2 regions of the Bacillus sp. GW821-FHT01G09 genome follow, and region 2 is predicted to be linked to the other one. Evidence: riboswitches for the same ligand, from Rfam matches in the RefSeq annotation. Region 2 holds a riboswitch; the other holds the start of a gene.
The links. Region 2 has a riboswitch for thiamine pyrophosphate ahead of ylmB (N-formyl-4-amino-5-aminomethyl-2-methylpyrimidine deformylase). Riboswitches for the same ligand answer to the same signal wherever they lie in the genome.
Positions count from the first base shown of each region.

Region 1: linked by a shared signal. The riboswitch ahead of tenA (thiaminase II) and the one ahead of ylmB (N-formyl-4-amino-5-aminomethyl-2-methylpyrimidine deformylase) in region 2 are both predicted to bind thiamine pyrophosphate.

Region 1 covers NZ_JBWKWL010000002.1:283,647-294,750, forward strand. The annotation lists gene cwlQ (bifunctional muramidase/murein lytic transglycosylase) at 180-914, opposite strand; gene AC07VD_RS06850 (CYTH domain-containing protein) at 929-1,501, opposite strand; gene AC07VD_RS06855 (UPF0738 family protein) at 1,626-1,994, shown strand; gene yjbM (GTP diphosphokinase) at 2,023-2,658, shown strand; gene AC07VD_RS06865 (NAD kinase) at 2,677-3,477, shown strand; gene AC07VD_RS06870 (RluA family pseudouridine synthase) at 3,492-4,391, shown strand; gene prpE (bis(5'-nucleosyl)-tetraphosphatase PrpE) at 4,404-5,138, opposite strand; gene AC07VD_RS06880 (monovalent cation:proton antiporter family protein) at 5,370-7,214, shown strand; TPP riboswitch at 7,276-7,384, shown strand; gene tenA (thiaminase II) at 7,464-8,174, shown strand; gene tenI (thiazole tautomerase TenI) at 8,149-8,766, shown strand; gene thiO (glycine oxidase ThiO) at 8,750-9,859, shown strand; gene thiS (sulfur carrier protein ThiS) at 9,859-10,059, shown strand; gene thiG (thiazole synthase) at 10,056-10,826, shown strand; gene thiF (thiazole biosynthesis adenylyltransferase ThiF) at 10,823-11,104, shown strand, end outside.
Region 2 covers NZ_JBWKWL010000002.1:652,319-663,422, reverse strand. The annotation lists gene AC07VD_RS08890 (YlmH family RNA-binding protein) at 1-731, opposite strand, end outside; gene AC07VD_RS08885 (YggT family protein) at 792-1,064, opposite strand; gene sepF (cell division protein SepF) at 1,071-1,526, opposite strand; gene AC07VD_RS08875 (YggS family pyridoxal phosphate-dependent enzyme) at 1,523-2,215, opposite strand; gene pgeF (peptidoglycan editing factor PgeF) at 2,222-3,058, opposite strand; gene AC07VD_RS08865 (YlmC/YmxH family sporulation protein) at 3,221-3,466, opposite strand; gene ylmB (N-formyl-4-amino-5-aminomethyl-2-methylpyrimidine deformylase) at 3,549-4,829, opposite strand; TPP riboswitch at 4,917-5,018, opposite strand; gene AC07VD_RS08855 (ABC transporter ATP-binding protein) at 5,031-5,825, opposite strand; gene sigG (RNA polymerase sporulation sigma factor SigG) at 5,973-6,755, opposite strand; gene sigE (RNA polymerase sporulation sigma factor SigE) at 6,895-7,614, opposite strand; gene spoIIGA (sigma-E processing peptidase SpoIIGA) at 7,677-8,606, opposite strand; gene AC07VD_RS08835 (bacillopeptidase F) at 8,800-11,104, opposite strand, start outside.

The sequences.
Region 1 (11,104 bases), 370 kb from region 2:
TTGTTTCATCTAGGTTTATTTTAGCAACAAGGCATCATTTCTACAAACAAACTGCCTTTTTTGCGTATGATGACTCATTTCGGCTGACAGCCGGGGTTTGTATTTCATATCATATCACATAAAAATCAGGAATGCGTAAGATTTCACTTCGCAAAAAAACCAGAGGGGAAGCCCTCTGGTTACGCGTAATAAGCTGAAGTTATTTTTTTTACATAGTTTTGCGTTTCTTGAAAAGGAGGAATGCCTCCGTATCGGTCAACATTCCCCGGTCCGGCGTTGTAAGCCGCTAATGCCATAGACACATTGCCGTCGTATTTATCCAGCATTTGTTTTAAATATTTCGTTCCGCCTTCCACATTTTGTTGTGGATCAAGCGGATTGGAAACGCCAAGTGAGCTTGCTGTTGACGGCATCAGCTGCATGAGGCCCATCGCACCTGCTCCGCTGACCGCTTTTGCATTAAAGCCTGATTCTTGTTTGATGACGGCACGGATCAGTTTTTCATCAACGCCATATTTATCAGCGGCTTTTTTAATCGCACTGTCAATAGAAAAGTCTCCCGAACTAATCTGATTTGCTTCGTGTTTGTTTGAAGCTGAATCTGCAGCAGCTGTTTTAGTGCTTTCTGCCGCTTTTGTGATTGAACCTGAATTGCTGCTCGTATATGAGTTAAGCCCATACGCTGAAAGCAGTGACGGCGCTGTTGTATTCGCGCTGTTCAGCATGCTGAGCGGGCTTGGCGATGAAGAAGGTGCTGATTGCTGAGATGTCAGACCGTTTGTATATTGGCTGAGCAAAGAACTGAAACTTGAAAGCGGGCTTTCCGTATTCTGAGTGTCCGTGCTGCTGCGTGCATTAGATATGGACTGTAGTGCCTGAAGCTGAAGTAAAGCTGCCCAATTCGTTACATTCACGATGTCATTCCACCTTATATAGACTTTCGTTTTTCTTCATAAAAACGCAGAATTTTATTTTTGGTTTCGCGCTGAGGAATGCTGAATTGCTGAAGCAGCTTCTCGAAGGCTTGTCTGCCCTCATGCCAATCCGCCGCCTCAAATTCAATTTCATAGTCCTCTTTATTTAAATATCGGCTGTGGTCTAAAACTATTAAGCCTTTTTCTGTTTCTTTTTCCGCACGGTTTGTTGCTAAAGATCCAAAGTATTGAATGGCATCCGTATCGATCTGAAGCTTGTGCAGCTGGTCCTTCACGGGGCCCTCGGGAACTGAAAATCCAGCGAGATCTGATACCTCTGAAAGCTGCTGGTGCGTTTCCAAAAGCCCTACATCAGCCGGCTCCTTTAATGTAAGAACATACTTTCCGTTTTTTCTGCGGATACGAAGCGCAGCATGTTTTTGTTTCAGCGCGAAGCTGTCTGTATCAAAATAATGATTCTTTTGATCTGTAAAATCTTTTTCTGTCAGCTGGAGTGCCGCTGCTATGTTTTTGAATTCTTGTTTGGTCAGCATGTTTTTAAATTCGATTTCAATTTCTTGGCTCATGATGCTCTTCCTTTCCGCCCTGTAAATCTTATTTTTACTATTATCTCTTTAGATGTTAGGTTTATCAATATCGAGCTCGATATGATAAAATGAATCTGTACTTTGTTTAAAAAAGGAGAGCATTATGCAAAACAGAATCGAAATTTTGAATGCAACATTATCGGATGATCAGCTTCGCCTTGCCTGTCAGACAGAAGGAAACGAAGCTGAACGCAAGCCGTCAGGTCAAATGCTTGTTGATTCTGACCACTTTGCTTTTGTATACATACTTGAATTAGCTGATTCTTTTGAATATGTCATTATAAAGGAACATGTATGGCCGGAACTGAAGCAGGCCCATGCACAAAAAATACCGGTTGTTTTAGAGGCAGGAGACCAAACAATTGAACTGGCAGGCCTGCATGAGGAGCTGGAATATCTTTTAGAAAATATAAAGGATAATGCAAACTATGGAGAAGAAATGGAAGAAAAAGTGAAACGCGTGTTTTTATAGAAACTGGTTCGGAATTGGGGGATGTATGATGGATGACAAACAATGGGAGCGTTTTTTAGTGCCGTACCGCCAGGCTGTCGAAGAGTTGAAAGTGAAGCTCAAGGGGATCCGCACACTATATGAATACGAGGACGACCATTCACCGATCGAATTTGTGACCGGACGCGTCAAGCCTGTGGCGAGCATACTTGAAAAAGCGAGACGGAAAAGCATACCGCTGCATGAAATTGAAACCATGCAGGACATTGCTGGCCTTAGAATCATGTGCCAATTTGTCGATGACATCCAAATCGTAAAAGAGATGCTTTTTGCCAGAAAAGATTTCACCGTTGTGGATCAGAGAGATTATATTGCGGAACATAAAGAGAGCGGATACCGGTCATACCATCTTGTTGTGCTGTACCCTTTGCAGACGGTATCCGGAGAAAAGCATGTTCTCGTGGAAATACAGATCCGTACACTGGCGATGAATTTTTGGGCGACCATTGAGCATTCATTGAATTATAAATACAGCGGAAACATTCCTGAAAAAGTAAAACTAAGGCTTCAGCGCGCTTCTGAAGCGGCTTCCCGGCTTGATGAAGAGATGTCGGAGATCAGGGGTGAAGTACAGGAAGCTCAAGCTGCCTTTTCAAGAAAGAAAAAAGGAAGCGAGCAACAATAGGTAAAGGGGAAGAAGAGCATGAAATTTGCCGTATCATCAAAAGGAGATCAAGTTTCTGATACGCTGAAAAGCAAAATACAGGCGTATTTATTGGATTTTGATATGGAACTGGATGAAAATGAACCGGAAATCGTTATTTCAGTCGGAGGCGACGGAACGCTTTTGTATGCTTTTCACAGATACAGCGACCGCTTGGACAAAACAGCATTTGTCGGCGTTCACACAGGTCATCTGGGTTTTTATGCCGACTGGGTTCCTCATGAAATTGAAAAACTTGTTCTTGCCATCGCGAAAACGCCGTATCATACAGTCGAATATCCGCTTCTCGAAGTCATTGTGACCTATCACGAAAACGAGCGGGAAGAAAGATACTTAGCTTTGAATGAATGTACGATTAAAAGCATCGAAGGAAGCCTTGTTGCTGATGTGGAAATCAAAGGGCAGCTCTTTGAAACCTTCCGGGGCGACGGCCTCTGCCTGTCTACTCCATCAGGCAGCACAGCCTACAATAAGGCGCTGGGCGGAGCGATTATCCATCCCTCTATCAGGGCGATCCAGCTTGCGGAAATGGCTTCAATTAATAACCGCGTGTTCCGTACGGTCGGGTCACCTCTGCTTCTCCCATCCCATCATGATTGCATGATTAAGCCGAGAAACGAAGTTGACTTTCAAGTGACGATTGACCATTTAACCCTTCTCCATAAGGATGTAAAGTCGATCCGCTGCCAGGTTGCATCCGAAAAAGTGCGGTTTGCGAGATTCCGTCCGTTTCCATTTTGGAAAAGAGTCCAGGATTCGTTTATTGGAAAAGGTGAATAGAAAGAGGACATATCGTGGAGCATTTTTTTATCAGAAAGAACATTACTTCCGCTGAGGACGGGATGACTGTAAAAGAATATGCCGGTGAACTGGGAATTTCGAAACGTCTGCTGACCGATATTAAGTTTGGCGGGGGAGACCTGCAGATTAACGGTGAGCATGTGACGGTCAAATACGTTTTGAAAGAGGGAGATCTTCTTATCGTGAAGTTTCCTGAGGAACAGGTGAGCGAGACGCTGTTGGCAGAGCCTGTTCCGCTCGATATCCTTTATGAGGATGAACATGTGCTTGTGATAAACAAGCAGCCGTATGTGTCATCAATCCCTTCGAGAGAGCACCCCTCCGGCAGCATTGCCAATGGAATTATTGATCATTATCAAACAACCGGAGTGAGGGCGACAGTACATCTTGTCACCCGGCTAGACCGGGATACATCAGGTGTCATGCTTGTTGCCAAGCATCGATTTGCCCACTCCATTTTATCGTCTGCGCAAAAAAACGGCCTTGTGAAACGCCGGTATGCGGCAGTGGTTCACGGGCGGATGGCGCAGATGGAGGGAACAGTCGATGCTCCGATTGGCAGACATCCTGACAGTATTATTGAACGGACGGTAACGCCAGACGGCCAGAAGGCTGTTACTCATTTTTACGTCACATGTGCAAATGACGACATAACCTCGGTGGCATTGCAGCTTGAGACTGGACGAACCCATCAAATTCGTGTTCATATGAGCTATCTCGGGCACCCGTTGTGCGGCGATACACTGTACGGCGGAACGAGACAGGAAATTGGCCGACAGGCTCTGCACAGCGAGCATCTTTCATTTATCCATCCGCTGACACAGGAGAACATGACGTTTCATGCTCCACTGCCTCAGGATATGAGAAAACTGATAAAAGGAGAGAATCATTGATTCTCTCCTTTTTTATATGGGGCGAAATCTTGATTCGTCGTAGGGCAGGGAGCTTGGCACAGAGACGGTTTCTATTTCTGGAAAGCGAAAGCCTGTCAGTTGATTTCCGAACACGCAGCCTGTATCAATGTTGATGGTGCGATTGACCTTCCGAGGCTCTTTCACAGGTGTATGACCGTATACCACCCAAGCCTTTCCGTTATAGGCTGCCGCCCAATCACGTCTGACGGGTCTGCCGTCCGGATATGTTTCACCCGTCACGTCACCGTAAAGCACAAAGTCCTTCACTCTGCGGGTATATTTGCCGATATCGTCAGCTCTTATGCCAGCATGGGCGACAACTAATTCTCCATTATGTAAGATGTCGTAAAGCGGCGCTGTTTCGTACAGCTTCATAAACTGTTCGCTGACTGCTTTTCTCTCATCCTTGGAAAGTTCCTCAAGCTCTGCCGCTGTTGTTTCGAGACCATGCATCACTTTTACCGGATTTCCTTTTAAGTAACGATATAATTTATTGCAATGGTTTCCCGGGACATAACGTACAGCGCCTTTTTCGTAAGCGCCGGCTACAAATCGGATGACCTCTATCGATTTAGGCCCTCTGTCAGTTAAATCTCCGGCAAAAACAAGCACCCTGCCTTCTTCGTGGACAGGTACTCCATTTTTGATTGTATAGCCAAGCTTTTGGATTAATGCAGTCATTTCGTCATAGCAGCCATGAATATCGCTGATGATATCGTAAGCCATGCGGTATCCTCCTTACCAATTGTTTTATTTATTATGAAGCAAAGTGGTGTGAGTCATCACAAGCTTTTATGTGCAAATTATAGAAGAATCATTTTCTAAACAGGATTAAGACCTTATCACTTTATTTTTCATCATCACCCTTGTTAAAATCGCGTTATGTTTTTTAAAAATGAGGTTTTGTTCTCTGAGTGAGAACTAGCATAACCCTGACTTAAAAAGGAGGTTCTGATTATGGCGCATACATCTGTCGCATCATTAGTTGTTGTACTTATCGTTGCATTTTTGACACCCATCCTTTTGCATCGGTTTAAACTCAGCATCCCGGTTGTTGTTGCTGAAATCATTATGGGGCTGATTATTGGGAAAAGCGGCCTTAATTTAGTTGTGGAGGGTGACACCTGGCTCCAAACACTCTCTATGCTCGGATTTATCTTTTTGATGTTTTTAAGCGGGCTTGAAATTGATTTTTCGTCGTTTGAGAAAGGAAAGAAAAAGCAGTTCCTGCCGAATGGCAAGGAAGCGCCGAATACGTTTGCTGCGGCATCTGTTATTTTCGTCGGTATTTTTATTTTATCATTGCTCTTGTCCTATGGGTTCGTCTTGGCCGGATTTATCCAAAATGCATTTTTGATGACCCTGATTATTTCAACGATTTCATTAGGCGTTGTCGTTCCAACATTAAAAGAAGAACGGATCATGAATTCGAATATCGGGCAGATTATTTTGCTTGTTGCTGTTATTGCTGATTTGGCCACGATGATTCTTCTTGCTGTTTTTTCTTCTTTATACGGAGAGGACAGCGGAAACATGTGGCTCCTGATGATTCTGTTTGCGGCCGGAGTGGTGCTTTACTTTTTCGGCCGGGTCTTTAAACATCGCTCTTTTGTTCAGTCCATGTCAAAAGGGACGATCCAGATCGGGACGCGTGCCATTTTTACGTTAATTATTGTACTCGTTGCCCTGTCTGAATCACTTGGGGCGGAAAATATTCTCGGCGCTTTCTTGGCGGGGGTACTTGTTTCCCTGCTTTCGCCAAACAAAGAACTTGTTCAGCAGCTGGATTCATTTGGTTATGGGTTCTTAATACCGATTTTCTTTGTGATGGTCGGTGTGAAGCTGGATATTTGGACTCTTTTTCAGGATAAAACAATTTTAATCATGATTCCGCTTCTGCTGCTGGCGCTGTTAGTCAGCAAAATCATTCCTGTCATGTACCTAAAGAAGTGGTATGATAACCGAACCATTTTCGCGTCTGGTTTCCTGCTGACATCAACGCTTTCGCTCGTGATTGCCGCTGCAACAATCGGCCAGCAGCTTCACGTGATCAGTGCAAATATGTCAGGAGCGCTCATTTTAGTAGCCGTCATTGCAAGTATTTTTACGCCGATCTGTTTTAAAAAATTATACAAACGGGAAGAGCAGCCGGAGGAGAAAAAGACGATTACGTTCATTGGCGCCAATCAAATGACTTTGCCTGTTACACTCGAATTGCCAGAGGAAGAGTATGACGTGCGTGTTGTACACGTCTATCAAGAGAATGCGGAGGAAAAGCTGTCAGAATCAGTGTTTGCTGTTGAAACAATTTCTGACTATGAACACGAGACGCTTGAATCACTCGGCATTTTTGAAACGGATATCCTCGTTGTGGCGACAGGAAATGAAGATATGAATGCAGACATTGCTTTACTTGCAAAAGAAAAAGGCACAGAAAGAGTCATTGCAAGCGTAGGATCACCGGAGCATGAAGCAGTTCTGAAGGAGCAGGGAATCAGCATCTTTTCTATTCTGCTGTCGACAAAAACGCTGCTTCGCGCACTGATTGAAGCGCCTGGCGTCATGAAGCTGCTCACGAACCAAGAGTCTTCGCTGTATCAAATTAATATGGAGAACAGTAAATACGACGGTGTGATTTTACGGGAATTCCCTTTAACAGGTGACGTCATCTTTGTCAGGATCTTCAGAGGTGTGGACAGCATCGTTCCTCATGGGGATACAAGGCTGAAACTTGGAGACCGTTTAATTGTCACCGGATCTCGGGGATACGTAACGGATCTTAAGAAAACATTGGAAGGATAAATCTTGACCAAATAAGGATTCGTGTTAATATAGAGGTGCAGAACAATTCAATATGTATTCGTTTAACCACTAGGGGTGTCCTTCATAAGGGCTGAGATAAAAGTGTGACTTTTAGACCCTCATAACTTGAACAGGTTCAGACCTGCGTAGGGAAGTGGAGCGGTATTTGTGTTATTTTACTATGCCAATTCCAAACCACTTTTCCTTGCGGGAAAGTGGTTTTTTTATTTATCAGAGGGGGAATGATTTGTGAAGTTTTCAGAAGAATGCCGCAGCGCAGCCGCAGAATGGTGGGAGGGGAGCTTTGTCCATCCGTTCGTTCAAGGAATCGGTGACGGAACGCTTCCGATTGACCGTTTTAAATACTACGTACTTCAAGATTCCTATTATTTAACGCATTTTGCAAAGGTGCAGTCATTTGGCGCAGCTTATGCGAAGGACCTTTTTACAACGGGGCGGATGGCAAGCCATGCCCAAGGTACATATGAGGCGGAAATGGCGCTTCATCGCGAGTTTGCCGAGCTGTTGGAAATCAGCGAGGAAGAGCGTAAGGCGTTTAAGCCGTCTCCTACAGCGTACTCTTATACATCCCATATGTACCGTTCGGTTTTGAGCGGGAATTTCGCAGAAATCTTAGCGGCCCTGCTGCCATGCTACTGGCTTTATTACGAGGTTGGTGAGAAATTGCTGCATTGCGATCCTGGGCATCCGATTTATCAAAAGTGGATTGGGACGTACGGCGGTGACTGGTTTAGACAACAGGTTGAGGAGCAAATCAACCGCTTTGATGAGCTGGCGGAAAACAGCACGGAGGAAGTGCGTGCCAAGATGAAAGAGAATTTTGTCATCTCCAGCTACTATGAATATCAATTTTGGGGAATGGCCTATCGAAAAGAAGGCTGGTCTGACAGCGCCATAAAAGAGGTGGAGGAATGTGGAGCTTCACGCCATAACGGATGACAGCAAGCCGGTAGAAGAGCTAGCGAGAATCATCATTACGATTCAGAATGAAGTTGATTTTATTCATATTCGGGAACGCTCAAAATCGGCGGCGGATATTTTGAAACTGCTCGAGCTTATTTTTGAAGGCGGTATAGATAAACGAAAGCTGGTGATGAACGGGCGCGTGGATATTGCACTTTTCTCTACTATTCACCGCGTGCAGCTGCCAAGCGGAAGCTTTTCACCGAAGCAGGTCAGAGCCAGATTTCCACACCTTCATATCGGGAGGTCGGTGCATTCACTGGAGGAAGCGGTTCAAGCAGAAAAGGAAGACGCGGACTACGTGCTGTTCGGCCATGTGTTTGAAACGGATTGCAAAAAGGGTCTTGAAGGCAGAGGAGTATCTTTGCTGTCAGATATCAAACAGCGGATTTCCATCCCGGTTATAGCCATCGGGGGGATGACGCCGGACAGGTTAAGAGACGTAAAACAAGCAGGGGCAGACGGCATCGCTGTTATGTCAGGAATTTTCTCTTCCGCTGAGCCCTTGGAAGCAGCCAGACGATATTCCCGCAAGCTAAAGGAGATGCGCTATGAAAAGGCATTATGAAGCAGTGATTATTGGAGGCGGAATTATCGGTTCCGCGATTGCTTATTATTTGGCAAAGGAAAACAAAAGCACCGCATTGTTTGAAAGCGGAACAATGGGCGGCAGAACGACAAGTGCCGCTGCCGGAATGCTGGGCGCCCATGCCGAATGCGAGGAACGTGACGCGTTTTTTGATTTCGCTATGCACAGTCAGCGTCTGTACAAAGGTCTTGGAGAAGAGCTTTATGCATTATCCGGTGTGGATATCAGGCAGCATAACGGCGGTATGTTTAAGCTTGCATTTTCTGTAGAAGATGTGCTGCAGCTGAGACAGATGGACGATTTGGACTCTGTCAGCTGGTATTCAAAAGAAGAGGTGTTAGAAAAAGAGCCGTATGCGTCTGGTGACATCTTTGGTGCATCTTTTATTCAGGATGATGTGCATGTGGAGCCTTATTTTGTTTGCAAGGCATATGTGAAAGCAGCAAAAATGCTTGGGGCGGAGATTTTTGAGCATACGCCTGTCCTGCATGTCGAACGTGACGGTGAAGCCCTGTCCATCAAGACCCCTAGCGGAGACGTATGGGCTAATCATGTTGTCGTTGCCAGCGGAGTGTGGAGCGGGATGTTTTTTAAACAGCTCGGACTGAACAATGCTTTTCTCCCTGTAAAAGGGGAGTGCCTGTCCGTTTGGAATGATGATATCCCGCTGACAAAAACGCTTTACCATGATCACTGCTATATCGTACCGAGAAAAAGCGGCAAACTGGTTGTCGGCGCGACAATGAAGCCGGGAGACTGGAGTGAAACACCGGATCTTGGCGGATTGGAATCGGTTATGAAAAAAGCAAAAACGATGCTGCCGGCTATACAGAATATGAAGGTGGATCGTTTTTGGGCGGGACTCCGGCCGGGAACAAAGGATGGAAAACCGTACATCGGCAGACATCCTGAGGACAACCGTATTTTATTTGCGGCGGGCCATTTCAGAAATGGGATCCTGCTTGCTCCCGCAACGGGCGCTTTGATCAGTGATCTCATCATGAATAAAGAGTTCAACCAAGACTGGCTGCACGCATTCCGAATTGATCGCAAGGAGGCGGTTCAGATATGATCCTACAGCTGAACGGTAAAGACGTGAAGTGGGAAAAAGACACAGGTACAATTCAAGACCTGCTGGCGTCGTATCAGCTTGAAAATAAAATCGTTATCGTGGAAAGAAATAAAGAAATAATCGGGAAAGAACGCTATCACGAGGTTGAGCTTTGTGATCGTGATGTCATTGAAATTGTCCATTTTGTAGGAGGCGGATGAGCATGTTAACAATTGGCGGAAAATCATTTCAATCAAGATTGCTGCTGGGCACGGGGAAATACCCATCGTTTGACATTCAAAAGGAAGCAGTAGCTGTTTCCGAGTCTGATATTTTAACATTTGCTGTGCGGAGAATGAACATCTTTGAAGCATCTCAGCCGAATTTTCTGGAACAGCTTGATTTATCCAAATATACGCTTTTGCCGAATACAGCGGGCGCCAGCACTGCTGAAGAAGCGGTTCGGATTGCAAGGCTGGCAAAAGCGTCAGGCCTTTGTGACATGATTAAAGTTGAAGTCATCGGATGCAGCCGTTCCTTGCTGCCTGACCCTGTTGAGACATTAAAAGCGTCTGAACAGCTTCTTGAAGAAGGCTTTATTGTGCTCCCGTACACGTCGGATGACGTTGTGCTGGCGAGAAAGCTGGAAGAGCTCGGCGTTCATGCCATCATGCCGGGTGCATCTCCGATTGGATCAGGACAAGGAATCTTAAATCCTTTGAATCTGTCGTTTATTATTGAACAGGCGAAAGTGCCGGTCATCGTGGATGCTGGAATCGGCTCGCCTAAAGATGCGGCATACGCAATGGAGCTTGGAGCGGATGGCGTACTGCTCAATACGGCTGTATCGGGAGCTGACGATCCTGTGAAAATGGCTCGTGCCATGAAGCTCGCGGTGGAAGCAGGACGCCTTTCTTATGAGGCGGGCCGAATCCCGCTTAAGCAATACGGAACGGCAAGCAGTCCGGGAGAAGGTCTTCCTGTATGACGGGCAGGTATTCAAGGCAGGAGCTGTTTGCTCCGATCGGCCCATCCGGCCAGAAAAAATTGAAAGAAGCGCGCGCCGTGATTATCGGCGCCGGCGCGCTCGGAACAGCCAGTGCAGAAATGCTGGTGAGAGCGGGAGTCGGCTCTGTGAAAATTGCCGACAGAGATTATGTTGAATGGAGCAACCTCCAGCGCCAGCAGCTTTATACAGAAGATGATGTCAAAAAAGAAATGCCGAAAGCAGCCGCTGCGGAGCGCCGTCTCCGTTCGATTAACAGC
Region 2 (11,104 bases):
GTTTTTCCTTCGATTTTTGTTAAGCTGCACCGGCCAAAACCTCTGATTGACAGCATGTCCCCTTCCGCGACTATGTATGAAGGATCTTCAACCACCTTCCAGTTCACTTTCACAAGGCCGTTTTTCACAAGCGTCTGTGATTTCTGGCGGGATTGCCTGCTCATAGAGGCGCAGACGGCGTCAAGCCTTAAAGAAGAAACCGTGTCATCTCTTATTTCGACATCAACTGCTGGAATGTTAAGGTCTGACAAGTCAATTTTCTCTAGGCTGACCGCCGCTTTGCCTGCTTGGGTCAGCTGTGCAGCCACAAAATCAGCGGTATCGGCTGAGACAATCAATTGCACTGCTGTCTCAGAAAACACGATGTCACCGAATTTTTGCCGCTTTAATCCTATGCCCATTAATGCACCAAGCAGAGAACGATGATCTACTGAGACAAACTTGTCAGCATAACGGACGTTAAACGCCTGCAATTCAAAATCCGATTCTTCCGGAGTAATGTACTCTGGATACAGAATCGCCCGTTTTCGCTCCGCTCTGTCATAGCCGCCGGAAAAAGCAAGCCCGACGTCAGCCTGTCCCGTAACAGCAGAGAGGATGACCTGCTCTCGGGGATCTAAAAAGTCGGTCAGCTTCATCCGGTACTGCTCCTGGACAATTCTTTTCCATTCGAGCGCCTGATCAATAAAGGCCCGCTCGTCTTTTCTGAAGTGCTGATATATATCGCTCATCGTCTTTCCCTTCTATGTAAAGAGGCTTGGCTGCTGCCAAGCCCCTATCAAACTGTCACATTAAAACGCAATCATGCGATAAAGTCCCCACAAGCCGGTTGTCGCAAACCGAAGCACAAGTATTGCTACGATTGGTGAAATATCCAGCATTGCAATCGGAGGGATGATTTTTCTGAATGGTTCGAGATATGGTTCACAAATCGAAGCCAAAAACCGCCCGACTCCTGTTTCCCTCGTACTCGGCACCCATGACATAAAAATATATATGATCAGGGCAAATGAGTATATTGTGATTAATAAGCTTAAAACCGAAAAAACTTGATAAAGGATCATCTCGCTTTACCACCTCTGATGTTCGTCTTCAGATATGAGCTCAGAAATTGTGCCTGATACATCTACGTTGTCAGGCGTGCAGAGGAAAATATCTGAGCCGATTCTTTGAATATCGCCGCCGATGGCATAAACGGTTCCGCTTAAAAAGTCAACAATCCGCTTCGCCTGGTCATGCTGTATCCGCTGAAGATTGACGACAACTGCCCGCCGGTTCTTCAAATGGTCGGCTATTTCCTGCGCCTCCGCATAAACGCGCGGCTCACTCAACACCACTTTAGAGGATTTCTGAACACTTTGCAAGCTCACTACATTCTGTTTGCCTGCAGGTTTATTCCCCGTATAAGCCGGCTTTTCTTTTTGCTCATGCTCCTCATGAGATTCCCGCTCTGTCTCAATATATTCATATTCGTATTCTTCATCTTCCATTGAGAAAAAGTTTTTCAGTTTATTTTTCATACTCATTGCTGTACACCCCCTGTTTCATTTCCGACTAACGATGAGCCGATTCTAATATAAGTAGCTCCTTCTTCAATTGCAATTTCAAAATCATTTGACATGCCCATCGACAGTTCAGTACACGGAGCGTTCGGCTGGTTCAGTTTCTGAACCTGGTCACGGAGTTCTCTCAGCGACCTGAAACAGCTTCTGATCTGATCTTGATCATCAGTCAGCGGAGCCATTGTCATCAGCCCGGCAACAAGGATATGTTCGAAACCGGAAAGCTCCTGTATGAATGGAATGACTTCTTCTTTTTTCATGCCGTGTTTAGAAGGCTCAAGAGAGGTATTGACCTGCACAAAGCATCGTACAGTACCTTCAGCCCGTTTTTCAATTTCTTTCGCTAATGAGAGCCGGTCTAGGGAATGGATATAGGAAACCGCATTGACGACAGATTTTGCTTTTCTTGATTGCAAACTGCCGATAAAATGCCATTCCGGATTACCTTTCATCAATTCCTGTTTGCGGAGCAGTTCCGCATCCCGATTCTCTCCGAGGCAGGTGATGCCAGCATCTACTGCCTCCTGTGCTCTTTCAGGTGATACATATTTTGTGACTGCAATAACCGTAACTTCATCGGAGCTGCGGCCCGATCTGTTACATGCTTCGTTTATTCGTTCGTTTATATGTCGTAAATTATCAACAACACGCAAGATCTTTTATGCCTCCTTCATTCCGATAAAGGACATCATCCGTCCAGTTTTCCCCTGATCGCGGCGATGAGAATAGAAAAGAGACGGCTCGCTTTCCGTGCATAAACCGCTGACAGAAATTTGTTCACTTGCCAAACCGCTGTCCATCAGTATAAGACGGTTCAGCTCTTTCAGATCAAGCTGATATTGTGCCTTTGCCGTCTGATTGGCGGCAAGGTCTGCTGAAACCGGCAATGCACGAACAGCATCCATGACGCGGTCGTCTACCGTATAGCATGCTCCGCTGATAGACGGGCCAATAACAGCGTAAATATCTGAGGGATTTGAACCTTCCTTCTCAGTCCATTGCTTCACCATTTCTCTGCCAATCTGTTTGACGGTGCCTTTCCACCCGGCATGGGCGACTCCGACAAGCGACTTAACCGGATCATAAAGGAAAAGAGGCACACAATCAGCAAAGCATAATGCTAAAAATACATTTTTTTCATTTGTATAGAGCCCGTCCGTTGCTTTTAGAGCCGTGTGATACTCACGGGCGCCTTTTCCCCTATCCCTCTGCGTCACTTTCTGAACGCGATTATCATGTGTCTGATCAGCGAATACCCAAGACTGCAAATCAGTATTAAACATATCGGCAATATATTCACGATTTTTAACTACATCTGCATCTTTGTCATGAACGTGCAATCCTGTATTTAACGATTCAAAAGGCTTTTGGCTGACACCGCCGTTTTTTGTCGTAAATCCGGCAATGACCTCTTTGTTGTTTTGATTCGTTTGAGCCCAGTCTTGTATCATGAGTGTCGAGGGTGTGGTAAGACTGAATGGGTGATATGTATTCATGATGATCCAACCTTTCGACAAACATTTAAAAAAGCGGAATTTCCCACTTATTTTACCACATCTTACTGCATTCGTTGAGCGCCGATTTGCATATTTCTAAATGAAATGTGCCGGAAGAATCGAGACTTCCGGCATTTGCCAATCTGCGGCAGACAAGCAGGTTTATGCATGTGGTTCACTTAATCGGACTAAGATTACATCTTCCCCGATTTTTACTATATTTCGCCATGGAATGACCAATTCCTCTTCTTTTCCAAAAAATCCGAGAACTTTCCCATTTCCTCCGAGTATGATCGCCTGAATTTTTCCAGTGGTCACATTGATATCAATATCACCAATACTCCCCAGCTTTTTTCCGTTTGAGACATTGACGACATCCTTTACCTGAAATTCTGAAATGCTGATCATTCCATCACGTCCTTTTTCCGTCCTTTTGTTCAAGTATATGAATGGGCAGGCTGAACCTTGTCAGCAAGAAGAAATTTTCATGTCATTGTTCTTTTTTCCGGCTGCACCAGCTGATGATAAAATCGAGTATAATTTTTGTATACTCTACTAGCTGCTCAATCGATACCTTCTCGTTCACAGAGTGTGCATTGTGCAGATCTCCAGGACCGTATATTACGCATGGAATACCGGCATCATACAGCCATCCGCCATCTGTAACTGATTGAGAAACGTCAATAATTGGACACTCCCGTTTCACTTTCTCATGAGAGGCAGTTAGCGCTAAGACGCCTGGGTGGCCAGGGTCAACTTCCAATGCCGGAAAAATTTCTCCTCTGTCTTCTATCATAGATGAGCCTCCCCACTTGAATACAGGGCGGTTTTCCCTAAGCCAAATATCACTGTCACTCAGCCGATTGACGTAATCTTCTATTTCCTCTGCCACTTGGTCATGGGTTTCATTCGGATAAAAATGGACTGTGATCCACAGCCGGCATTCGTCCGCTATAAAAGCCGCATGTCTGCCGCCTTCTATAACTGCCGGGTTAATCGTATTTGTGCCGGGTTTAAAACCGGGATAACTTTTCATAATAGACCAGTGGCGCTCAAGTTCACCGAGCCCCGCAATGATTTTTGCCATTTTTTCAATTGCGCTTGCTCCGAATGTTCCTCCGCCTGCATGAATCATATTCCGTCTCGTTCCATCATGAAATGTTTGACTGCTTTTGATTTCGATCCAGCCTGTAATGACACCGCCTTGGCCTTGAATATGCATATCGCTCGTATCCGCGACAATTGCAAAATCAGCGTGGTAGCCCCTCTTGCAGCATTCAAGTGTGCCGGCCTCTCCAACTTCCTCCCCAATAACCGATTGCAGAATCAGATCACCTGGAAGCTCAATGCCGGCTTCACGAATTAATTTGACAGCAAACAGCACACAAGCCATTCCGCCCTTCATATCGGAAGCGCCTCGCCCGATTAAGAGACCGTTTTTTTCAATGGGATGAAACGGATCGTGCTTCCATTCTTCATCCTCTTTTACCTCTGCCACATCTACATGACCATTGATAATCAGGCTATAATAATCTGCTGAATCTGTTCCCTTTAGCTTGCCGACAACATTGGGATCTCCAGGGTACACATCCCATTTGTCGATCGAGAATCCCAATTCATTTAAAAATCCCGCAATCCATGACTGAATGCCCTCTGTATTTCTTGCAGGCGGAGCGGGTGTTTGATAAGAAATCAGTGTTTTAGCAAGCTGAATAAGCTCCTCCTTTTGTTCTTCCACTTTTTTTTGCAAAGAGTCTATTTGTTGATCCAATGTAAATCCGCTCCTATTCTTTAAAATCAAAAAAGCCGTTTCAAATGTGATGAAACGGCTTAATAAAAACAAACGAAGTCCGATGTACTCCGCTTTTCACCGCTTCCCTCCGCTGGCATGATCCAGATCAGGTCAAAAGGGTTGAGACAAAGTCTCTCTCAGCTTCGCAAAGCACCCCTAGGATGAATCTATATATGTTTGTCAGGCATTCGTTATCGGCTCAGCTCTTGTTAAAAACGGCCGATCCTGATTCCATAATACATGGATTGGCGTATCAAAAAAAGCGGAAAGTACTTGATCAGTAAGCATTTCCTTTATTTCTCCGGATCCAAAGACCTCTCCCTGTTTTAATAAAAGGGCTTTATCAAAGACAGGCAAAATTTCTTCAGCATGATGAGTCACATAAAGGATAGATGGTGCATTTTCTTTGTTTGCAATGTATGTAATCGTATCTAACAACTTTTCCCGGGCAATAAAATCCAGCCCTGTGACTGGTTCATCCAGTATCAGCAACTCCGGATCGGCCATTAGTGCTCTAGCAATCAACGCTCTTTGTTTTTCCCCTTGAGAAAGGGTTTCATAGCGGCGATCGGCATATTCAATTGCTCCCAAGTCCTCTAACAAACCAATCGCTTTTTCCCTGGTTTCCTTACTTGGCGTTTCATATAACCCAATCGAAGCGTAAGCTCCGCTCAAAGCAATTTCAAAGGCTGAATCTGCCGGATACAATTTTTGCTGAAGAGCTGCTGAGACGAGGCCAATTTTACGTCTGAGCTTTTCCCCAAGCTCTGTTTTGCCAAATTCATGGCCAAGCACCTGCATCTCGCCTGATGTTGGAAAATAATAAGAGCAAAGCATATTTAACAGCGCTGTCTTCCCGGCGCCATTTAGGCCGTAAAGCACCCAATTTTCCTTTTCTTCCACCTTCCAATGAATATCTCTCAGTATCCATTTCCCATTCCGTTTTAGTGAGACATTGTCAAGCTGCAAAATCATCGTGGTCCTCCTCTTTATTGCCTTTTATAATTGTTTTAATTTTCATAAAACTTTGTACGAACTAGGATACCTTACTTTTTCCAAAACGTAAACCATCCGTAATCAATAGAAAAGCCTTTAAAACAACATCGTTTTAAAGGCTTTTCATTATTGATGAATATTTTTATTCATTTGTTTGATAGCCGCTTTTTCAAGTCTGGACACCTGCGCCTGGGAAATTCCGATTTCCTCGGCGACTTCCATTTGGGTTTTCCCTTGGAAGAATCGCTTTCTCAAAATCATTTTTTCCCGATCGTTCAGCCTTCTCATGCCCTCTTTTAAAGCCAGCTCTTCAATCCATTGTGAATCTGTATTACGCTCATCACTGATTTGGTCCATCACATAGATCGGATCTCCGCCGTCGTTATAGATCGGTTCAAATAGAGAAACCGGATCCTGGATGGCATCAAGCGCAAATACAATTTCCTCATGCGGTACTTCAAGAACTTTTGCGATGTCTTCTGCAGTCGGCTCCTTGCTTGTCTCACTGATTAACCGCTCTCTTACCTGAAGCGCCTTGTAAGCGATGTCCCGGAGTGATCTTGAGACACGAATCGGGTTATTATCGCGTAAATACCTGCGGATCTCTCCGATAATCATAGGTACAGCGTATGTTGAAAACTTAACATTGTGGCTTAGGTCAAAATTATCAATGGATTTCATTAGTCCGATGCAGCCGACTTGAAATAAGTCATCAACATACTCCCCTCTGTTATTAAATCGTTGAATGACACTTAAGACAAGACGCAAGTTCCCGTTTACAAGCTTTTCTCTTGCTGAATCATCGCCTTCATCCTGCAGCTGCCTAAACAGCTTTCTCATCTCTTCATTCTTGAGTACTGGTAATTTGGAGGTATCCACCCCGCAGATTTCGACTTTATTTCTCGACACTTTTTTCCCTCCCTACAGGAGCTGCTGTACAACGTTAAGTATCTCCTTGGGTGGGAAAAATATGCACTGCACTCAGACCGAAAAACTGTCGAAATCAGGAAATCCCTGTAAAATCAAGGGGTTCTAACCATAAAATTTTTTACACCATTTTGTTGAACTCTTTTCTCAATCTTTTTATAATTCTTTTCTCAAGCCGCGAAATATAAGACTGAGAAATCCCCATCATATCCGCTACATCCTTTTGGGTTTTTTCTTCTTCACCGACAAGCCCAAACCGCAGCTCCATGATTTGCTTTTCTCTCTCATTAAGCTGTTCAAGCGCTTTTTTCAAAAGCTTTTTATCGACGTTAGCTTCTATGTCTTTAGTGATGATGTCATCGTCAGTGCCGAGCACATCAGAAAGCAAAAGCTCATTGCCGTCCCAATCAATATTAAGCGGTTCATCAAAGGAAACCTCTGAACGGATTTTGTTATTTCTTCTTAAATACATCAGGATTTCATTTTCTATACACCGGGAGGCATAGGTAGCAAGCTTGATTTTCTTTTCTGGATTGAATGTATTCACAGCTTTGATTAGACCGATGGTACCGATGCTGATTAAATCCTCTATATTAATTCCCGTATTTTCAAATTTACGGGCGATATATACGACCAGACGCAAATTGCGTTCAATTAGAATGGCGCGCGCCGCCTGATCGCCGTTTGGGAGCTTCATTAACAAAACCTGCTCCTCATCTTTAGATAATGGAGGCGGCAGGGCTTCACTCCCGCCTATGTAATAGACTTCATCACTTTTCAGCCCAAGTTTCATCAGCAGCTTATACCAGAGGTGCGTCAACCGTAATTTCAGTTTTTTCATCTTCCTCTCCCTTCTAAATGTCACGCCGTTTGAGTATGATAAGTAACGGACATTTGCGAACATTATGAAACGTGTTTGACAGCCTTGCCCGAAAGCATTTTCGGATGAATAATCGCGTCAAACTCTCCATCTGCCGACAGCTTTGTTGTGCTGATGCCGATTAAACATTTATCTGCAGAGATCATTTCTTCTTTTGTCATAATCGTTACATGATCCGGTTTAACGCATAATAAAAATTGATTTTGCTGACCAACTCCCCTGTATGGAATCAACCTCATTTTATCTAAAAAGCGAAAGGAATCATCGAGCTGTTCGATGGCTTCCAATGGGTCTGTGTTTCGAATGATCATCGTTTCGGCTGTTCCGAAAATCGGCTCCAGTTTATCAATGTAAATGATCATTACCGGTGTTTTTGTAAGAGGATCGTACAGCTGATTACCGGAATCAATCAGGCCTCTGACATGAAGTGTTTGGCTGCCCAAATCTGCCTGCACGCTGACTCGTTCCTCATATTGAATGTTTTTTGTTTCAATATCTTCAATTCTTCTTTTAGAAAAAAACCATAATGCTGGAAAACCACCAACAATAAACAACCAGCTGATTGGGTCTCCAAACCCTGTTTGATTGGTAATCATGACACCGTTTTGAACAATAGAATTTGACTGCAGCAAAGAATGGGCTCCTATAATTCCTCCCCCCATTAAAAAAGTGGCAAAATAAAAGGAAAACAAATTTTGAAAGAAAAACCGAAATCTTTTAAAGCCAAATGTCACCACCACAATCACAACTGAAAAAGCTAGCTTCCCAGCCGGATGTTCAACAATCGGCGAAAAAGGAGTAAACATCAAAAGGACAATACTGGAACCGATGAACGCTCCGCCTACCAGTCTTCTTTTTTTTACATGCCTTTTTAAAATAAATGCCGTGAGCAAAAGCAAAAGTGCATCAAAACAAAAGTTTAACAGCCAAATGACATCTAAATAGATTTTCACATCTGACTCCTTTCTTTCTTGCCTCACGCTGTTCCCTGCTTGCTTCATAAGTATAAAGCAAGCTCTGTGGGAAAGTCTGTCAATTAATGTTGAGAGGAAAATACAATTTTTCAGGGAAATCTGCTTAATTTGTCGAGGAAGTGTAATGAGAGGATATATAAAAAAGCTGCCAATGACGGCAGCTTTTTTCCACTTAATTTTCTGTGTTGATATTAAGTTTTCCATTTGCAGTTTTTCTTGTTTCATTTCCATAATCATCTCGTACGATCACTTCTACTTTTGCTCCTTTTGCTTTAATAGAAGAAGTGGCTGTCCAATAGCCTTCATATCTTCCCGGAGAAATTTCTCTTAACGGGAGTTCGGTGGCGTTTTGCACACTCGCTCTTGCATTTGTCAGCGGCATACGAATGATAAACGTTGCATCTAAATCCTCAGCGCTTGAGAAAGCGATTTTCACAGATTCACCGGCTTTTAAGTTTTTATCCTCTCCCGGAATTAAGCCGGAAATGACAGGCTTGTCAAAATTGACATCAATGACAGCCTTTTTCGTCGTTTTGTTGCCTGCTAAGTCTGTAGCTATCACCTTGATTTCATTGCTTCCATTCTCCAAAAGAATCCGGGCTGAGTATGAACCATCGGTTATTGTTGCTTTTTTGCCATTCACCTTGACGTCTTTCAGATTGTCATCGGATACAGCCCCTTTGACAGTCAGCGTTTCTTTATTTGTTTTCCCGCCATCCTTTGGAGTGTCCAGCGTTAACTCAGGCTTTTCTTGATCAAGCGTGACCGTGATTGGGCTGGAGGCATCTGTTGTTCCGTTGTCAGTTGATGCAGTTGCCGTCAGCTCATTTTCACCCTTGTTGAGTGTGATGCCTGCATGGAACGTGCCATCCGCAGCAGCTTTCGTTTCTCCTGCCTCTTTCTCTCCATTATAAATGTGTACCGTTGTACCAGGAGAAGCGTTTCCTTTTACAGTGACGCTATCCTTATTTGTGTATGATTTGTCTGTCGGTGAAGTAATCTCAGGTACAGCAGCTTCATAATTAACTAATGCGCGAATCATATAGTTGCCGTCTGCTTCGTCACCCGGCTCCCATTGTCCACCTATATACTGCCAGTTGCGGCCGGAATTCTTGCCGGTTTCATCCATTGCCAGTCCAGGTGAATACGGGTCAGGTTTCGACTGGATATATACGAGATAAAAGTCTTTATCGACCATAATCCCTTTTGAACTGAGATCTACCTTAGTCCACTCGCCATTGCGAAGAGCTTCCGCGTTAAATGGCCCGGCAATTTTCTTGCCCGGTGCTCCGTCTTTTCCTGTGGCATCGTATACCTCAACCTTAAACTCTGTGCCGCCGGGATCAGGGAACTCTGTATCCCAGAATCTGAACAGCCCTCCTGTAAGCATGCCTTTGTCCTTGCCGTCAGCGAGCGTCATTTTTACCGCCCATCCGTTACCGGCAGCAAAATAGGAATTGGCATTCTCCGCTGTTCCGTCATCATATGCAATTTCACCCGGATAACCGACGAAAGGCTTCAATGCAGTTTCTTTTGTAACATCACCTTTTAACTCAACGGAAAATTCATCACTGTAATAACCCGGTGCAGCGACTTTAATCGTATAAGCGCCTTCATAGGCCTCCAGCGTATATTCACCTTTATCGTTTGTCATAGCCGGTTCCACCGCAGCATCCTCTACAACATAAACGGAAGCGCCTTTTACCGGCTCTCCTGTCGTTTTATTGATGACCGTGCCTTTTAATGTGCCCTTCTTCATCTCTTCTAACGTAAAATTAGCTTGTGTCGTCTGATCCGTCTTTAAAGATACTTTTTGTGTTTTCGACTGATAACCATATGCTTCTGCCATAAGCGTATAGTCTCCCGCTTTGTGCTTCAGCGTGTACTGCCCTGTGGATTGATCTGAATATGTTGATTTTCCTGTTTCCACTACACTGACTTGTGCCCTGAGCGGCAAAACTTGAGGCTGTATAGCCTTGTTCTGATGTTTTACCGCTGTGTTTGCAGATGGCTTAGCCTTTTTCGGATTTACTGGCTTTTTCTTTTGCTTTCCAGACGGCTTTTCGACGCCCAGCTTATTCTTTTTGACTGTTTTTCCGGCTGATTTGTCAGAAAGCACTACATCATCAATGTACCAGCCCTCTTTTGCAATGCTTTCATCTGATTGAAGGTTAAACATCACTTGAATGTTTTGACCTTTATAAGCCGATAAATCAATTTCTTCGTCCGTCCAGCTTGATGTCTTTCCGTTATAGACACCAGCCTGCTCCCAATTCTTTTCACCTTCCGGAAGAACAAAAACGTAGCCGTAATCAAAATCATCCTCTAAATTGTGCCAGCTTTTAAATTGAAGGAACAAACTTCCTGAATCAGGTACTTTAACAGGAGGCATAACAAGGTTCATGTTTGCTGAGTTGGCATAATTTCCTGTCAAATTCGTTCCATATACTTTTTCTCCGGATGCTGCTGTATTTGGG